Regions from separate parts of the Erwinia magellanica genome, predicted to be linked through region 1. Evidence: predicted binding sites of a transcription regulator. Region 1 holds the regulator's gene; each other region holds the start of a gene.
What was found. Region 1 encodes Fur, which represses iron uptake genes when iron is present. Its sites were predicted from a motif close to ATAATAATGAGAACNACTATCAA; they were not measured.
Positions count from the first base shown of each region.

Region 1 (5,091 bases):
CACTTCCAGTACGGAAATAATGGCTGGCTCAGAGAGCGCGTGGGTATCTTTGCCTACGTAGCAGGGACCGGTGATGCCGTTCTTTTTGCGCTCTTCAGCAATTGCCTGAGCAATGGCCAGAATGTGCGTCTCGTTGAAGCTCTGACGCCCTGCACTGCCGCGATGGCCAGATGTGCCGAATTTCACCGCATGCTCTGCGTTACCCAGATCGGGTTGCAGGACATAATATTGTGACGTTAATTGTGCAACGTTAATCAAATCACTCTGCTGGGCTGGTTGCCCGGCACGGGGGTGATTGGCCATTGGCGATTCTCCCTGACGCTTTTTAATCAGTTAGAGGGTACCGCAAACCTTGTCAGCGAGTTCCGCAGGGAACTGCATTGACTGCATGATATGTTCAATCATGCTCCGTTTGCGATCTGTGTTGGTGTTGGTTATCACCCAATACGGCGTGCCGGGAATATGTTGCGGCTTGGTATGGGTGCCATTCTGTACCAGTGTTTGTTGATTGCCTGCAAAGTAGACGCGCGTCCGGCCAAGTAAAGACTCGGTTGCGGCGGCAAATGCTTTGGGATCCAGGTTATATAAAGTCGACAGAATCAGCATAAACCGGTTAACCGCTTTCTTCTGTTCTGCATATTCATCAGACAGCAGCAGCTCACGCACAGCGCGAACGCGATCCTGTGGGCGAGAATCCGCTTTCACAGACGCGGTCTCTTTCGTCCCGCCCACAGCGGCAGGCGCTACGGGTGCGGCAGGCGCACTCTGACCGGCAGTAAATTTAAGCATACGGCGCAAAATGTCAGAGGCGCTTTCACCAATATGCTGAGTGTGGCTGGCGATATAACGGTAGAGCTCTTCGTCGACTTCAATAGTTTTCATCTTGATCCAGTACAATTATTGCTGATAAGAGCCGGTTTGCACGGTATGAAAAAGGCCCTGCATGACCATCCAGCTCTAACACGAGGATTATAAAGTTAAATCCTGCCGGGGAGTAGCGCCAGCCCCTGATAGCGGTAAAAGTCAGAATATGCCGCAAAAACTCTGGCGGGCGGTATCTGGCCGTCACGGCAGGAAAAAGTAAATCTATGATAACCTAACCCCTGGTTTCAACAGTAAGAACTTTGTTATGAAATTGAATATCCGCCTGCAATCTGAACAATCCGCCTGCTCCGCATCGCCGGTAGTGTTGATCCATGGTCTGTTTGGCAGTCTTGATAATCTTGCGGTATTGGCAAGAGGGCTGAGGGATGAGCATCCGCTGGTACAGCTTGATTTACGTAACCACGGCTTATCGGGGCAAGAGAGTGAGATGACTTACCAGGCCATGGCAGAAGATGTGCTGGAAACGCTGGATGCCGAAGGGATCGATCGCTTTATCGCTGTCGGCCATTCAATGGGCGGCAAGGTGGCGATGCTGCTCACTGCGCTCGCGCCTGAGCGGGTTGAAAAACTGGTGGTGATTGATATGGCGCCTGTTGCCTATCCTGAGCGCCATCATGACGCCATTTTTGCCGCACTCAAGGCCGTCACCGCCGCAAACCTCACCTCCCGTTCAGATGCGGCCGCGCTTATGCGAGAGACAATAGAAGAAGGCGTTATTCAGTTTCTGCTAAAATCTTTCCACCAGGGAGAGTGGCGCTTCAACGTTCCGGTTCTCTGGGAGAACTACGACAGGATTATTGGTTGGCAGCCGCTGCCGCCATGGTCTCATCCGGCGTTGTTTATTCGGGGTGAGCTTTCCCCCTACCTGGCTGACGCGCATCGTGAAGCACTGCTGGCACAATTTCCCGGCGCGCGGGCGCATGTTGTTGCCGGTGCTGGTCACTGGGTTCATGCTGAGAAACCTGATGCCGTTTTACGCGCAATCCGTCGTTTTCTTGCGCGGTGAAAACAAATCTATCCCGTTCAGCCTAAATCATTGTCGTCATGACTTTTACTGGGGTATGATGGCGCGCTTAAAATTTGTCGCAGCACGAATTTCAGCCGTCATCAGGCCTGAACCATCAGAACTCCAGCCTTTCAGTATCACGATTCTATGGCAAAAGAAAACACGGACCGCACCACGATCGATCTGTTCGCAGATGACCGTCGTCCGGGGCGACCAAAAACAAATCCGCTGACGCGTGATGAGCAACTGCGTATCAATAAACGCAATCAGCTCAAGCGGGACAAAGTGCGCGGGTTAAAGCGTGTGGAGCTGAAAATGAACAGCGACGCCGTGGATGCCCTGAACCAGCTTGCCGAGCAGCGAAATATCAGCCGCGGCGAACTGATAGAAGAGATGGTGATGGCGATGTTAGCCAGCCAGAAGCGTTGAAAAAGGGGTAAACCCGGCTCTTCAACCTCTTGCTGGTGAAGCACAAAGCGACAAAAGCTGGCGGATTACTCATTTATCCCCCTTGTGCTGTCTGCTATCATTGCCGTTAATTGCAGTAAAGTCGTTACCCTAAAATTCAGTTTCAAGAGGTTATTAAGCGCATGGCACTCGTAGGCATTTTCTTTGGCAGCGATACGGGCAATACTGAAAATATTGCAAAAATGATCCAAAAGCAGCTCGGTAACGAGGTGGCTGAGGTTCATGATATCGCTAAAAGTAGCAAAGAAGACCTTGAAGCCTTTGATATCCTGCTGCTGGGTATCCCAACCTGGTACTACGGCGAAGCCCAGTGCGACTGGGATGATTTCTTCCCTACCCTGGAAGAGATCGATTTCAATGGCAAACTGGTTGCGCTTTTTGGCTGTGGCGATCAGGAAGATTACGCAGAGTATTTCTGTGACGCGATGGGCACCATTCGCGATATCATTGAACCGAAAGGCGCCGTTATCGTGGGTCACTGGCCAACTGAAGGTTATCATTTTGAAGCGTCCAAAGGACTTGCTGACGACACGCATTTCCTGGGCCTGGCTATTGATGAAGATCGTCAGCCGGAACTGACCCGCGAACGTACTGAAAAATGGGTAAAACAGATTTACGATGAGCTCCAGTTGAAGGAAATTCTGGAAGCTTAAGGAGAACGGCCTGATGTGGGAGGTAACTCACATCAGGCCTGTAATTTTTCCTATAGAAGTAATAGGCACAATTTCATAACTTTCATCTGCAAAACTGTAGAATATCGCCATCGGTCACCCCGCTTACTTCATGTTTGTTAAAAACATGGCAAAGCGAAATGTTAACCCAGCGCCTGCTTTCCGGACGTAAAGACATCATCATTACCTCCCTTTACAGATTCGCAACGCCCGAGGTGTTCATTTCCAAGCGTGAGTACTATAATGAGGCGTTTTGCGTCGACCGATGTTCAGGGCTTTTCAGCCGCACAGTGACAAGCAAAGTAACAGGACAATATCCGCATGACTGACAATAACACCGCATTAAAGAAGGCCGGCCTGAAAGTCACGCTTCCGCGACTGAAAATTCTGGAAGTGCTTCAGGAACCTGAAGGCCATCACGTCAGTGCGGAAGATTTGTATAAGCGCCTGATTGATATGGGCGAAGAGATTGGTCTGGCGACGGTTTACCGCGTTCTGAACCAGTTTGATGACGCGGGGATCGTTACCCGTCACAATTTCGAAGGTGGCAAATCCGTTTTCGAACTGACTCAGCAACATCACCATGACCACCTTATCTGTCTGGACTGCGGCAAAGTGATCGAATTCAGAGATGAATCGATCGAGTCCCGCCAGCGTGATATCGCCACGCGTCATGGTATCAAGCTCAGTAACCACAGTTTGTACCTTTATGGTCACTGTTCTACTGGCGACTGCCGCGAAGACGAAACGCTGCACGACAAATAATCTGCATTCCTGAAAAAACCGGTGATTTTCACCGGTTTTTTTTTGCCTGAACCCGTAAAGCCCGCGTGAAAAAACTGGATCAGTCAGAGCGATTCCGCACGGCTGAAGCCTTTGCCAGCGAAAATTTCCCTCCCTACCCTGACTTTTCCTGCTGCTGGCTGGTGCCAGCTCTCGCTGGCTCTTGCGACTTTTATTACGCCCGTCGCTAATAAAGAGTGTTACCCCCTGATAAAGCGCAAAAAAAAACGCAGCCCTGAGGCTGCGTCGCTTGCAGAAAACCCGGCAGCGCTACTCTCCCGCTTTCGTCCAGGTGTCACGCAGGCCAACCGTGCGGTTAAACACCAGGTTACCGGCAGATGAGTATCGGCTGTCAGCACAGAAGTAACCTTCGCGCTCAAACTGATACGGGCTGCTGGCTTCTGCCTGCTGCAATCCTGGCTCCACAAAGCCCTGACGAATAACCAGCGAGTCAGGGTTGATAGTTGTCAGGAAATCTTCTGCCGCACCCGGATTTGGCACGCTGAACAGACGGTCATACAGGCGAAACTCTGCCGGTAAGGCATGAATGGCAGAGACCCAGTGAATGACCCCTTTCACTTTACGGCCATCGGCCGGATCTTTACTCAACGTCTCTGTATCGCAGGTGCAGAACAGGCAGGTAATATTACCCTCTTCATCCTTCGCCACGCGCTCCGCTTTGATCACGTAGGCGTTACGCAGACGCACTTCTTTACCCAGCACCAGACGCTTGTACTGCTTATTCGCTTCCTCGCGGAAATCAGCACGATCGATATAAATTTCACGGCTGAACGGCACTTCACGCGTCCCCATCTCCGGCTTGTTCGGATGATTAGGCATGGTGATGATCTCTTCATGATTAGCAGGCAGATTTTCAATCACCAGCTTCACCGGATCCATCACCGCCATCGCGCGCGGGGCGTTCTCGTTCAGATCGTCACGAATACAGGACTCCAGCGAGGCCATTTCCACGATGTTATCCTGCTTGGTCACGCCAATACGGCGGCAGAACTCGCGGATAGAACCGGCGGTGTAACCGCGACGGCGCAGACCGGAAACGGTCAGCATACGTGGATCGTCCCAGCCCTCCACAACCTTCTCTGTTACCAGCAGGTTCAGCTTACGCTTGGACATAATGGCGTATTCAAGATTCAGACGAGAAAATTCGTACTGACGCGGATGGGTTGGAATGGTGATGTTATCCAGCACCCAGTCATACAGACGGCGGTTATCCTGGAACTCCAGGGTACAGAGTGAGTGGGTGATCCCTTCCAGCGC
Region 1 is NZ_JBCHVC010000002.1:481,497-486,587, reverse strand. It holds gene pgm (phosphoglucomutase (alpha-D-glucose-1,6-bisphosphate-dependent)) at 1-303, opposite strand, end outside; gene seqA (replication initiation negative regulator SeqA) at 334-882, opposite strand; gene ybfF (esterase) at 1,130-1,891, shown strand; gene ybfE (LexA regulated protein) at 2,039-2,320, shown strand; gene fldA (flavodoxin FldA) at 2,482-3,012, shown strand; gene fur (ferric iron uptake transcriptional regulator) at 3,352-3,795, shown strand; gene glnS (glutamine--tRNA ligase) at 4,084-5,091, opposite strand, start outside.

Region 2 (5,091 bases), on a different contig from region 1:
CGCAAAGTGAGAAGCTGACCTACTGGCTGCAAAGAAAAGGGAGACGATTATCGTCTCCCTTTTTTTATGCCCCCGAGCCGGGCGTCAGCTTACCCAATGAAAAATTCACGGGTCCCGGCTCGGAATGCACTTATATCCGGTCAGAAATCATAGCCTACAGTAGCGACCACGGTGCGCTCAGCGCCCCAGTAGCAGTAACCGGTGCCGTAACAGGCAGAAACGTAATCACGATCGGTCACGTTATTGGCGTTCACCTGCACAAATGCCCCTTTCAGGCTGCTGTTCCAGGCACCCAGATCGGCGCGTACTGAAGCGTCGAACAAGGTAGTGGAGGGCAGGCGAGTGGTGTTTTCATTGTCTGCCCACTGTTTGCCGATGTAACGCACGCCAGCGCCCACGCTGATACCCCAGTCTAACTGATATTTCGCCCAGGCCGACGCCATAGAGTTTGGCGTGACGTAAGGCGTGTGGCCGTCGTTGCCATCCACAGAATCTTTGAAGCGAACATGGCTCAGGGTGTAGTTGGCGATGGTGCTCAGACGTGGCGTGATCTGGTTATGCGCTTCCAGTTCAATGCCCTGCGAATGCACTTTTCCTGCCGGTTCATAGTAAGAACCTACCACCACCCGGTTGCCCACATCTTTCTGCGTCAGATCGTAGAGGGCAACGGAGTAGAGATCGGATGTGCCGTTTGGCTGATATTTCACCCCGGCTTCATATTGCTCTGAGGTGGTGGGCTTCAGCAGATTATCATTGGCATCAGAGAGTGACTGCGGCGTAATAGCCTGGCTGTAGCTGGCGTAAGGCGAGATGCCGTTATCAAAGGCGTAGAGCAGGGCGGCACGGCCACTGATGTGATCATCCTGTCGACGATGTTTAGTGCTGGTGGAGTAAGTTTCGTTTTCCGACACGATGCGATCGTAGCGGCCAGAGAGATCCAGATGCCATTTCTGCCAGATCATCTCATCCTGCAAATAGACGCCGGTCTGATAATAACGACGCTGCGAATGAACAAAGTCGTAGTTCTGACGGCTGCCCACAGCCTGGCCAGTCAGGGCATTAAGCTGATTTGCCGGGCCGCTGGCATCGCTTAAATCATTTTTGTACTGATGGTATTCGCCACCCAGCACCACTTTATGCTCGACTTCGCCCGTGGCGAAATCCGCCTCCAGCTGGTTATCGATAGCAAAAGCATCAAGCGATGAACGTGACCCAGAATAGTAGCGGTTTAACAGATCGGGATTGGCGCTGTCCCAGCCTATCTGATAAACCTGATCCAAATCGACATTAGAGTGGGAATAGCTGGCATTGGAACGGAACGCCCAGGTGTCATTGAAGCGATGCGAGAATTCGTAGCTGTAAATCTGTTCATTACGCTTGAACTGGTCCAGCGAGCTGTCGCCATCGTAAAAGCCATTACTGAGCTTACGACCATTGTGTTCCGTGATGCTGCCGTCGCCTGGCACGGCACTGTGATAGCCGCCTGAGGGATCTTTTTGCAGATAAGCGCGCAGCAGCAGCGAGGTATCTTCATCCGGCTGCCAGAGCAGAGAAGGAGAAATAGCATACTTCTCTTCGCGAGTGTGATCGTACTGCGTATCGCTGTTGCGGGTGATACCCGTCAGGCGATACGCCAACTGGTCATTGATCGCATTGGTGTAATCAAAGGCGGCGCTGTTAGTGGCATTAGTGCCGGTCGAGGCGCGGAAATGGCCTTCCTGAGTAAACTGCGGTCGTTTAGAGGTTTCCATGACCAGGCCACCGGGCACGGTCTGCCCATAGAGGGCGGAAGAGGGGCCTTTGATCACATCGATACGTTCCAGGAACCACGGATCTACCTGCAAAACGTTATAGCTGCCAGGGTCGCTCATCAGCCTTAACCCGTCCAGGAAGACGTTATCAACATCGCCGCCGTGGAAGCCACGCAGGGAGACGGTGTCATAGCGAGTCGCTGCACCCGCGAAATTAGTAAATGCACCAGCGGTATAGTTGAGCGCCTGGTTGACGTTCATCGCACCCTGATCTTCCATCTGCTGACGGGTCACTACGGAAACCGACTGCGCCGTGGTGATCAGTGGACGATCCGTTTTTGTCGCGCCTGTAGAGGTTTTAGCCGTATAACCCTCTGTTGGCGTGGATGCCGTTTCAGCAGGCTGGGCGGTGACCACCAGCGTTTCTGCTGCAAAGGTAAAAGCTGGTGCAGCCAGCGCGATCGAGCACAGCAGAGCAGAACGCTTTAAGCTAAAAGCCATTCTCATTGTCAATTCCCTTACAAAGTGCGAAATAAGAACCGTTGGCGCAACGCAGAGAGGTCAGGCGCGCATGACGGTAATGTAAAGATGTATGATAATCTCAATGAGAATTATTATCTTTCCGTAAAAACGTTTCAAGCATTGATTTTGCTTATATTTTCCCATGCTAAAATCAGGGGAATAGACTTTATACACGGAGTGGGCCTGCCAGAGGCAGAGCATTCACCGCAGAGAAGGTAATCAGAGCTTGAGTATCAGGGAAGTTGATCAACGGCCAGGTCAGGCAGGGTGGCGGCCCACGGAAAAATCAGGGCCGCCAGAAGAGAGATTATTGACCGGAAGCCATATCCCCTACGTTGTTACAGGTTTTGTTCTTCGGACAGTAGAGATCCATCAGCTTGAGGGTAACGCCGTTAGTCCAGCCAAACCCATCCTGCAACGGATATTCACCGCCGCCGCCGCCGCCCAGGCCTTTGCCTTCCACGACATATTTCTCCACCAGCTTATGCTCCTTATCATAGGTGTTCTGAACATTTTTCAGGAAGCGCATGCCGATATCTTTTGCCAGCGTCTGCTTGCCGTAATTGTTCAGCCCCTGCACCGCCGCCCACTGTAGCGGCGCCCAGCCGTTTGGTGCATCCCACTGCTGGCCATTATTGACGTTAGTGGTCACCAGTCCCCCTTCCTTAACAAGTTGCGCCTGCACCGCCGAGGCCGTACGGGTCGCTTTCTCTTCGGTAGCGGCCTGCATGTAAAGAGGGAAGAGCGCAGCTGCCGTCAGCTGAGGACGGACTGAGGCTTTTTTCCAGTCATAATCGGCATACCATCCCTGTTTATCATCCCAGAGATAACGGTTAATGGCCGCCTGGCGCGTTTCCGCCAGCTGGCTAAAGTGTTCAGCCGCCTGGTCGTTTTTCGCCACCTTATTTGCCCTGGCAAGGGTTTTCTCCAGATGGAAAATCAGCGAATTCAGATCGACCGGGATAATGCGGGTGGTGTGAATAGTGGAAAGGTCGCCTGGTTTATCAAACCAGCGGGAACTGAAGTCCCAGCCGGAGGCCGCACCAGAGCGTAAATCACGGTACAGCTCCGCTTTATTTCGGTTATCAGCTTTATCTGCGGTGGCGATATCATCCATATAAGATTCCGTTCTCGGAACCTCACGGGCATCCCAGTAACGGTTCAGCAAGGTGCCATCTTTAAGCTTCACCACGCGTTTGGTGGCTTCTCCAGGCTTGACGCTGTTGGCATCGGCCATCCAGTAGTCATACTCTTTTTGCAGCTGTGGCAGGTATTTACTGTATACGCTGTCACCCTGATGCTGAGCCAGCAAATCAACCATCATGCTGAAGAAGGGCGGCTGAGAGCGGCTGAGATAATAGCTGCGGTTACCGTTCGGGATATGACCGTAGGTATCCAGCTCGTGGGCAAAGTTGTCTGCCATATCCTGCACGCGATCCCAGTGCCCGCTTTCAGCGAGGCCGAGCATGGTGAAATAGCTGTCCCAGTAATAGACCTCACGGAAGCGTCCGCCAGGAACAACATAAGGTTTTGGTAGCGGTAGCAAAGAGTCCCACTGGTTAGCCTGCTGGGCTGAACGGGTCAGCACCGGCCACAGGCCATCTATGTGCTCGCGCAGGCTCTGCCCGGCTGGAGGCACATATTTTTCACCTTCAGCCGGAAGCGTGAAGTTAGCGTTCACGAAGCGCTTGAGATCAAAATTGCGCTGAGATTTCTGCATCTGCCAGTCGGCCAGAATCGAGGCGGGGTTGCTTTTAGGCACCGCGTCAGCAAAAGTTTTCTGATCCGGGAAAAGTTTGGCCGCCTGAACGGCATGGAACAGTGGCCCAAGGCGGATATCTGGCGGCTGAGGAACCTGACTCAAAAGATGCTGTTCGCTGTCGCTTTGCGCCGCATAACCCGTTTGTGTCAGTGCGGCCACCATAAACGGCAGCACCAGCACCGCTTTCCATTGACGCTTCTCGACTCTTTGCATTGATAGTTCTCCATGTCCGGACGGTAAGTAGTTGACCCTGAACCAAACTTTAGTCGAAATTTTGGTTAACCACCTTGTTGCAACCGGGAAATGTGAACTGGTCTGGATTTTCAGCTAACGGAAACCGGGAAATTAACGGGCTTCTCTGGCCCTGGGGACCAGCGGGAATGGCCCTGTGCTTACCGAATCTCTGATTATCAGCTCAGAAACAAAGCCATTCTCTTTAACCAGCGTCCCGCCATCCAGCATCGAAATAATCTGGGCAATCACCTCATTCACCATTTCGCTCACCGGATCTTTTACGCTGGAAAGCGCAGGATTGAGCCAGGGAGCGGTAGGAATATTATCGAAACCGATCAGCGAAACCTCTTCCGGCACCCGCAGAGCGGCCAGGCTGAGTGCTTTCATCGCACCAATTGCCATCTCATCGTTACTGGCTAACAGGGCGCTGAAAGAGACGCCCGTCTGAAGTAAGGTTTCAACAGCCTTTGCACCGCTGGCGGGAGACCATTTTCCCGGCACAATCAGCGCCTCCTCAACGGGCAGCTTATAGGCTGTCAGCGCTGCTTTGTAGCCAGCAAGGCGTTCAGTGGCGGTAGGCGAATCAAGTGAGCCGGTGATAAACGCAATTTTTCGGTGGCCCTGATTAATCAGGTATTCGGTGGCGTGAAAACTGGAGCCTTTGTGGTCGCAGAAAATGCAGTGGCTCTGGTGCTTGCGCAGTTTCCGGTTTACCACCATCACCGGCTTTTTATCATTGTCGATGATGCTGTCCAGCTCATCGCCTGATAAAAAACGAGGGTAGATGATGATGCCATCGCAACGAAGATCCCGCAGAAATTC
Region 2 is NZ_JBCHVC010000001.1:742,915-748,005, forward strand. It holds gene AAH450_RS03460 (GlsB/YeaQ/YmgE family stress response membrane protein) at 1-18, shown strand, start outside; gene AAH450_RS03465 (TonB-dependent siderophore receptor) at 141-2,258, opposite strand; gene treA (alpha,alpha-trehalase TreA) at 2,581-4,197, opposite strand; gene AAH450_RS03475 (LacI family DNA-binding transcriptional regulator) at 4,381-5,091, opposite strand, start outside.
Region 2: AAH450_RS03465 (TonB-dependent siderophore receptor) is a predicted target of Fur. The motif match lies at 2,350-2,372, and genes of this name have one in related genera.

Region 3 (5,091 bases), on a different contig from region 1:
GCTGTCCGGAACGTTTAACTTTCCCTTTAACTACCAGGGTGTTAACGACCTCTACTTCCACTTCGAAAAGCTTCTGTACAGCGGCTTTGATTTCTGCTTTGGTCGCGTCTTTAGCAACTTTGAGAACGATGGTGTTGGTTTTTTCCATCGCAGCAGACGCTTTTTCAGATACGTGCGGCGCGCGCAGTACTTTCAGCAGACGTTCTTCACGGATCATGCCAGCATCTCCTCAACTTGCTTAACTGCGTCAGCAGTCATAACGACTTTGTCGAAGGCGATCAGGCTAACTGGGTCGATACCCGCTGCATCACGTACGTCAACCTTGTACAGGTTGCGAGCGGCCAGGAACAGGTTCTCTTCCAGTTCGCCAGTGATGATCAGCACGTCTTCCAGAGCCATGTCTTTCAGTTTCTCTACCAGCAGCTTAGTTTTAGGCGCTTCAATAGAGAACTGCTCGACAACGATCAGACGATCTTGACGTACCAGTTCGGACAGGATGCTTTTCAGCGCGCCGCGGTACATCTTTTTGTTAACTTTTTGACTGTGGTCCTGCGGCTTTGCAGCGAAGGATACACCACCGGAACGCCAGATTGGGCTCTTTACAGAACCTGCACGCGCACGGCCGGTACCTTTCTGGCGCCACGGCTTTTTGCCGGAACCAGTAACTTCAGCACGGGTCTTCTGAGCACGGGTACCTTGACGGGCACCTGCTGCATAAGCAACAACAACCTGATGTACCAGCGCTTCGTTGAAATCACGACCGAAGGTAGTTTCGGAAACAGTCAGCGCGCTTTGCGCGTCTTTCAATACTAATTCCATTGCTATCCCCTTACGCCTTCACAGCTGGTTTAACGATCAGGTCGCTACCGGTAGCACCGGGAACTGCACCTTTAACCAGCAGCAGGTTGCGCTCAGCGTCAACGCGTACTACGTCCAGGCTCTGAACGGTTACGCGCTCATTACCCAGCTGGCCTGCCATTTTCTTGCCTTTGAACACTTTGCCCGGAGTCTGGTTCTGACCGATAGAACCCGGAACGCGGTGAGACAAGGAGTTACCGTGAGTAGCATCCTGAGTACGGAAGTTCCAGCGCTTAACAGTACCGGCAAAACCTTTACCTTTAGATGTACCAGTCACGTCAACTTTTTTCACGTCAGCGAAAATATCAACGTTAATGCTCTGACCTACAGTGAACTCTGCGCCTTCAGCGGTACGGAATTCCCACAGACCACGGCCAGCTTCAACGCCAGCTTTAGCAAAATGGCCTGCTTCAGGCTTAGTTACACGGTTAGCTTTTTTAGCACCGGCAGTTACCTGGATAGCAGTGTAGCCGTCGTTTTCCAGGCTCTTAACCTGAGTTACGCGGTTTGCTTCAATTTCAATCACGGTTACTGGGATAGAAACGCCATCTTCTGTGAAGATACGAGTCATGCCCACTTTTTTACCGACTAAACCAATCATTGTTTCAACCTCTCAATCGCTCAATGACCTGATTAACCCAGGCTGATCTGCACGTCTACACCTGCAGCCAGATCCAGACGCATCAGAGCATCAACCGTTTTTTCAGTTGGCTCAACGATGTCAACCAGACGCTTGTGAGTACGAATTTCGTACTGATCGCGCGCATCTTTATTGACGTGCGGAGAGATCAGAACGGTAAAACGCTCTTTGCGGGTCGGCAGCGGGATGGGACCACGTACCTGCGCACCAGTGCGCTTGGCAGTCTCAACGATTTCCGCAGTTGATTGATCAATCAGACGATGATCAAACGCTTTAAGACGGATACGGATTCTTTGGTTCTGCATGAGACCAGAGCTCCAATTATTTATAAACGAAAAGATTACTACTCATACCCATTACGATTGATGGGAGAGTGTAATCGTCTGCACATAACTCCCCTATTGGGAGTATTGTCAGGTGAGCGGATTGCTCGCCTGCGGTTCAGATTGAACCGGGCCGTCATTTCTGACAAGCCCGCGAATTATACGTGCCTGAGCACATAAAGCAACCTGTTTATTGGGATGAGTGAATAAGGCGGGCGAGGATGAGAAAGTATCAGTCGGGTTCAGAAACAGTAACGCCGCTGAAAGCTCTGCTTCAGCGGCGTAAATTTATGCAATACCATCTTTCTGTCCCGGACTACTGTTCTACCTGAATTTGTGACTGAAGATAATTCTGGATGCCAATTTTGCTTATCAGGTCGAGTTCTGTTTCCAGAAAATCGATATGATGCTCTTCATCTTCCAGAATGGTAATCATCATATCCCGGCTGACATAGTCATGAACCTTGTCTGCGTAGGCAATCGCTTCCCGAAGATCTCTTGCTCCTTCCAGTTCAAGCTGCAAATCTGACTTCAGCATCTCTTCCACATCTTCCCCGATACGCAATCTGCCAAGATCCTGTAGATTGGGAATGCCTTCCAGAAAAAGTATGCGTTCTATGTACTTGTCCGCATGCTTCATCTCATCGATAGACTCATGGTATTCGATATCGTTTAAGCGCATCAGTCCCCAGTTTTTGAACATCCGCGCGTGCAGGAAATACTGATTAACAGCAACTAACTCATTTCCAAGCAATTTGTTGAGATGACTTATGATTTTTATATCGCCCTTCATGTTGTTTCCTCCGCTTCCAGTTCATTAGATCGTAGATGCGGATTGAAGGAAGTCAAAAAAGCATGACAAATTGCAGGGAGATTATCAGGCAATCTCTTTGTATTGCGGAACGTGCTGTAGCTCCTGGTCCATAATTTCACGCGCGGCACGGATGCATTTGCCACACTGCTTGCCAACCGGAACCAGTTGACGAAGTTGCTGTATCGATTTGGGCTGGTAACGGCGAACCACTGCACGGATAGTTTTATCACTGACGGCATTACACAAACAGACGTACATTTCGCTACTCCAGTCTATTTTCTCTCCTTAGTGTAAATGCGAATAGTTTTTATTACAATGCTGACTGCTGCCTGTCGGCTAAATTGCAGGCATAAAAAAAGAGCACCGAAGTGCTCTTTTTATTTGCTATGGCGGAGGCGCGCCCCGCCATTTCAAATTATCAGCGATTAAGCGATAACTTTAGCAACAACGCCCGCACCAACAGTACGGCCGCCTTCACGGATTGCGAAACGCAGACCGTCATCCATCGCGATTGGGTGGATCAGGGTAACAACCATTTTGATGTTGTCACCAGGCATGACCATTTCAACGCCTTCTGGCAGTTCGATGGTACCGGTCACGTCAGTTGTACGGAAGTAGAACTGAGGACGGTAGCCTTTGAAGAACGGAGTATGACGGCCGCCTTCGTCTTTAGACAGAATATAAACTTCTGACTCGAACTTGGTGTGTGGCTTGATGGTGCCTGGCTTAGCCAGAACCTGGCCACGCTGGATGTCTTCGCGCTTGATACCACGCAGCAGAACACCACAGTTCTCGCCTGCACGACCTTCGTCCAGCAGCTTACGGAACATTTCAACGCCGGTACAGGTTGATTTCACGGTATCTTTGATACCAACGATCTCAACTTCTTCACCAACTTTAACGATACCGCGCTCTACACGACCGGTAACAACTGTACCACGGCCGGAGATAGAGAAGACGTCTTCGATAGGCAGCAGGAATGGCTTGTCGATTGCGCGCTCTGGTTCCGGGATGTAGTTATCCAGGTGGCCAGCCAGCTCAATGATTTTAGCTTCCCACTCAGCGTCGCCTTCCAGCGCTTTCAGAGCAGAACCGTGAACGATTGGCGTGTCGTCGCCTGGGAAGTCGTACTGTGACAGCAGGTCACGTACTTCCATTTCTACCAGTTCCAGCAGCTCTTCATCATCAACCATGTCGCACTTGTTCAGGAACACGATGATGTAAGGAACGCCAACCTGGCGACCCAGCAGGATGTGTTCACGGGTCTGAGGCATTGGGCCGTCAGTTGCAGCAACAACCAGAATTGCACCGTCCATCTGCGCAGCACCGGTGATCATGTTTTTCACATAGTCGGCGTGGCCTGGGCAGTCAACGTGCGCATAGTGGCGAGACGGGGTGTCATATTCAACGTGTGAAGTGTTGATGGTGATACCACGTGCTTTTTCTTCTGGTGCGTTATCGATCTGGTCGAATGCACGAGCAGAACCGCCGTAGGTTTTAGCCAGAACGGTGGTGATAGCAGCAGTCAGGGTAGTTTTACCGTGGTCAACGTGTCCGATGGTACCAACGTTGACGTGCGGTTTGTTACGTTCAAATTTCTCTTTAGCCACGACGATATTCCTTACTTTAATGCTCTCACCCTTTGGTGAGAGCATAGGATCAATATTTTAAAACTGTAGCTTATTTGCTACGAGCTTCAATAACGGCCTGAGCGACGTTATTCGGCGCATCATCATACTTCAGGAACTCCATGGAGTATGAAGCACGGCCTTTAGTCAGAGAACGCAACTGAGTCGCGTATCCGAACATTTCAGACAGCGGAACTTCAGCGTGAATCTGAACGCCAGTAGCGTTAGATTCCTGTCCTTTGAGCATACCACGACGACGGCTAAGGTCACCGATAACGTCACCGGTATTCTCTTCAGGAGTCTCTACTTCAACCTTCATGATTGGCTCAAGCAGAACCGGGCTCGCTTTCTTAAAGCCGTCTTTGAACGCGATAGAAGCCGCCAGTTTAAACGCCAGCTCAGAGGAGTCAACGTCATGGTATGAACCGAAGTGCAGACGAACGCCCAGATCAACCACTGGATAACCAGCCAGAGGACCTGATTTCAGCTGCTCCTGGATACCTTTGTCCACCGCAGGGATGTATTCACCAGGAATCACACCACCTTTGATGTCGTTGACAAACTCGTAACCTTTAGGGTTAACGCCCGGCTCCAGTGGGTACATGTCGATAACAACATGACCGTACTGACCACGACCACCAGACTGCTTGGCGTGTTTACCTTCGATATCGGTAACTTTCGCGCGAATCGCTTCACGGTAAGCAACCTGAGGTTTACCGACGTTCGCTTCAACGTTGAATTCACGCTTCATGCGGTCAACGATGATATCGAGGTGCAGCTCACCCATACCGGCGATAATGGTCTGGTTAGTTTCTTCATCAGTCCATA
Region 3 is NZ_JBCHVC010000004.1:28,913-34,003, forward strand. It holds gene rplW (50S ribosomal protein L23) at 1-217, opposite strand, end outside; gene rplD (50S ribosomal protein L4) at 214-819, opposite strand; gene rplC (50S ribosomal protein L3) at 830-1,459, opposite strand; gene rpsJ (30S ribosomal protein S10) at 1,492-1,803, opposite strand; gene bfr (bacterioferritin) at 2,138-2,614, opposite strand; gene bfd (bacterioferritin-associated ferredoxin) at 2,699-2,893, opposite strand; gene tuf (elongation factor Tu) at 3,061-4,245, opposite strand; gene fusA (elongation factor G) at 4,316-5,091, opposite strand, start outside.
Region 3: bfd (bacterioferritin-associated ferredoxin) is a predicted target of Fur. The motif match lies at 2,930-2,952, and genes of this name have one in related genera.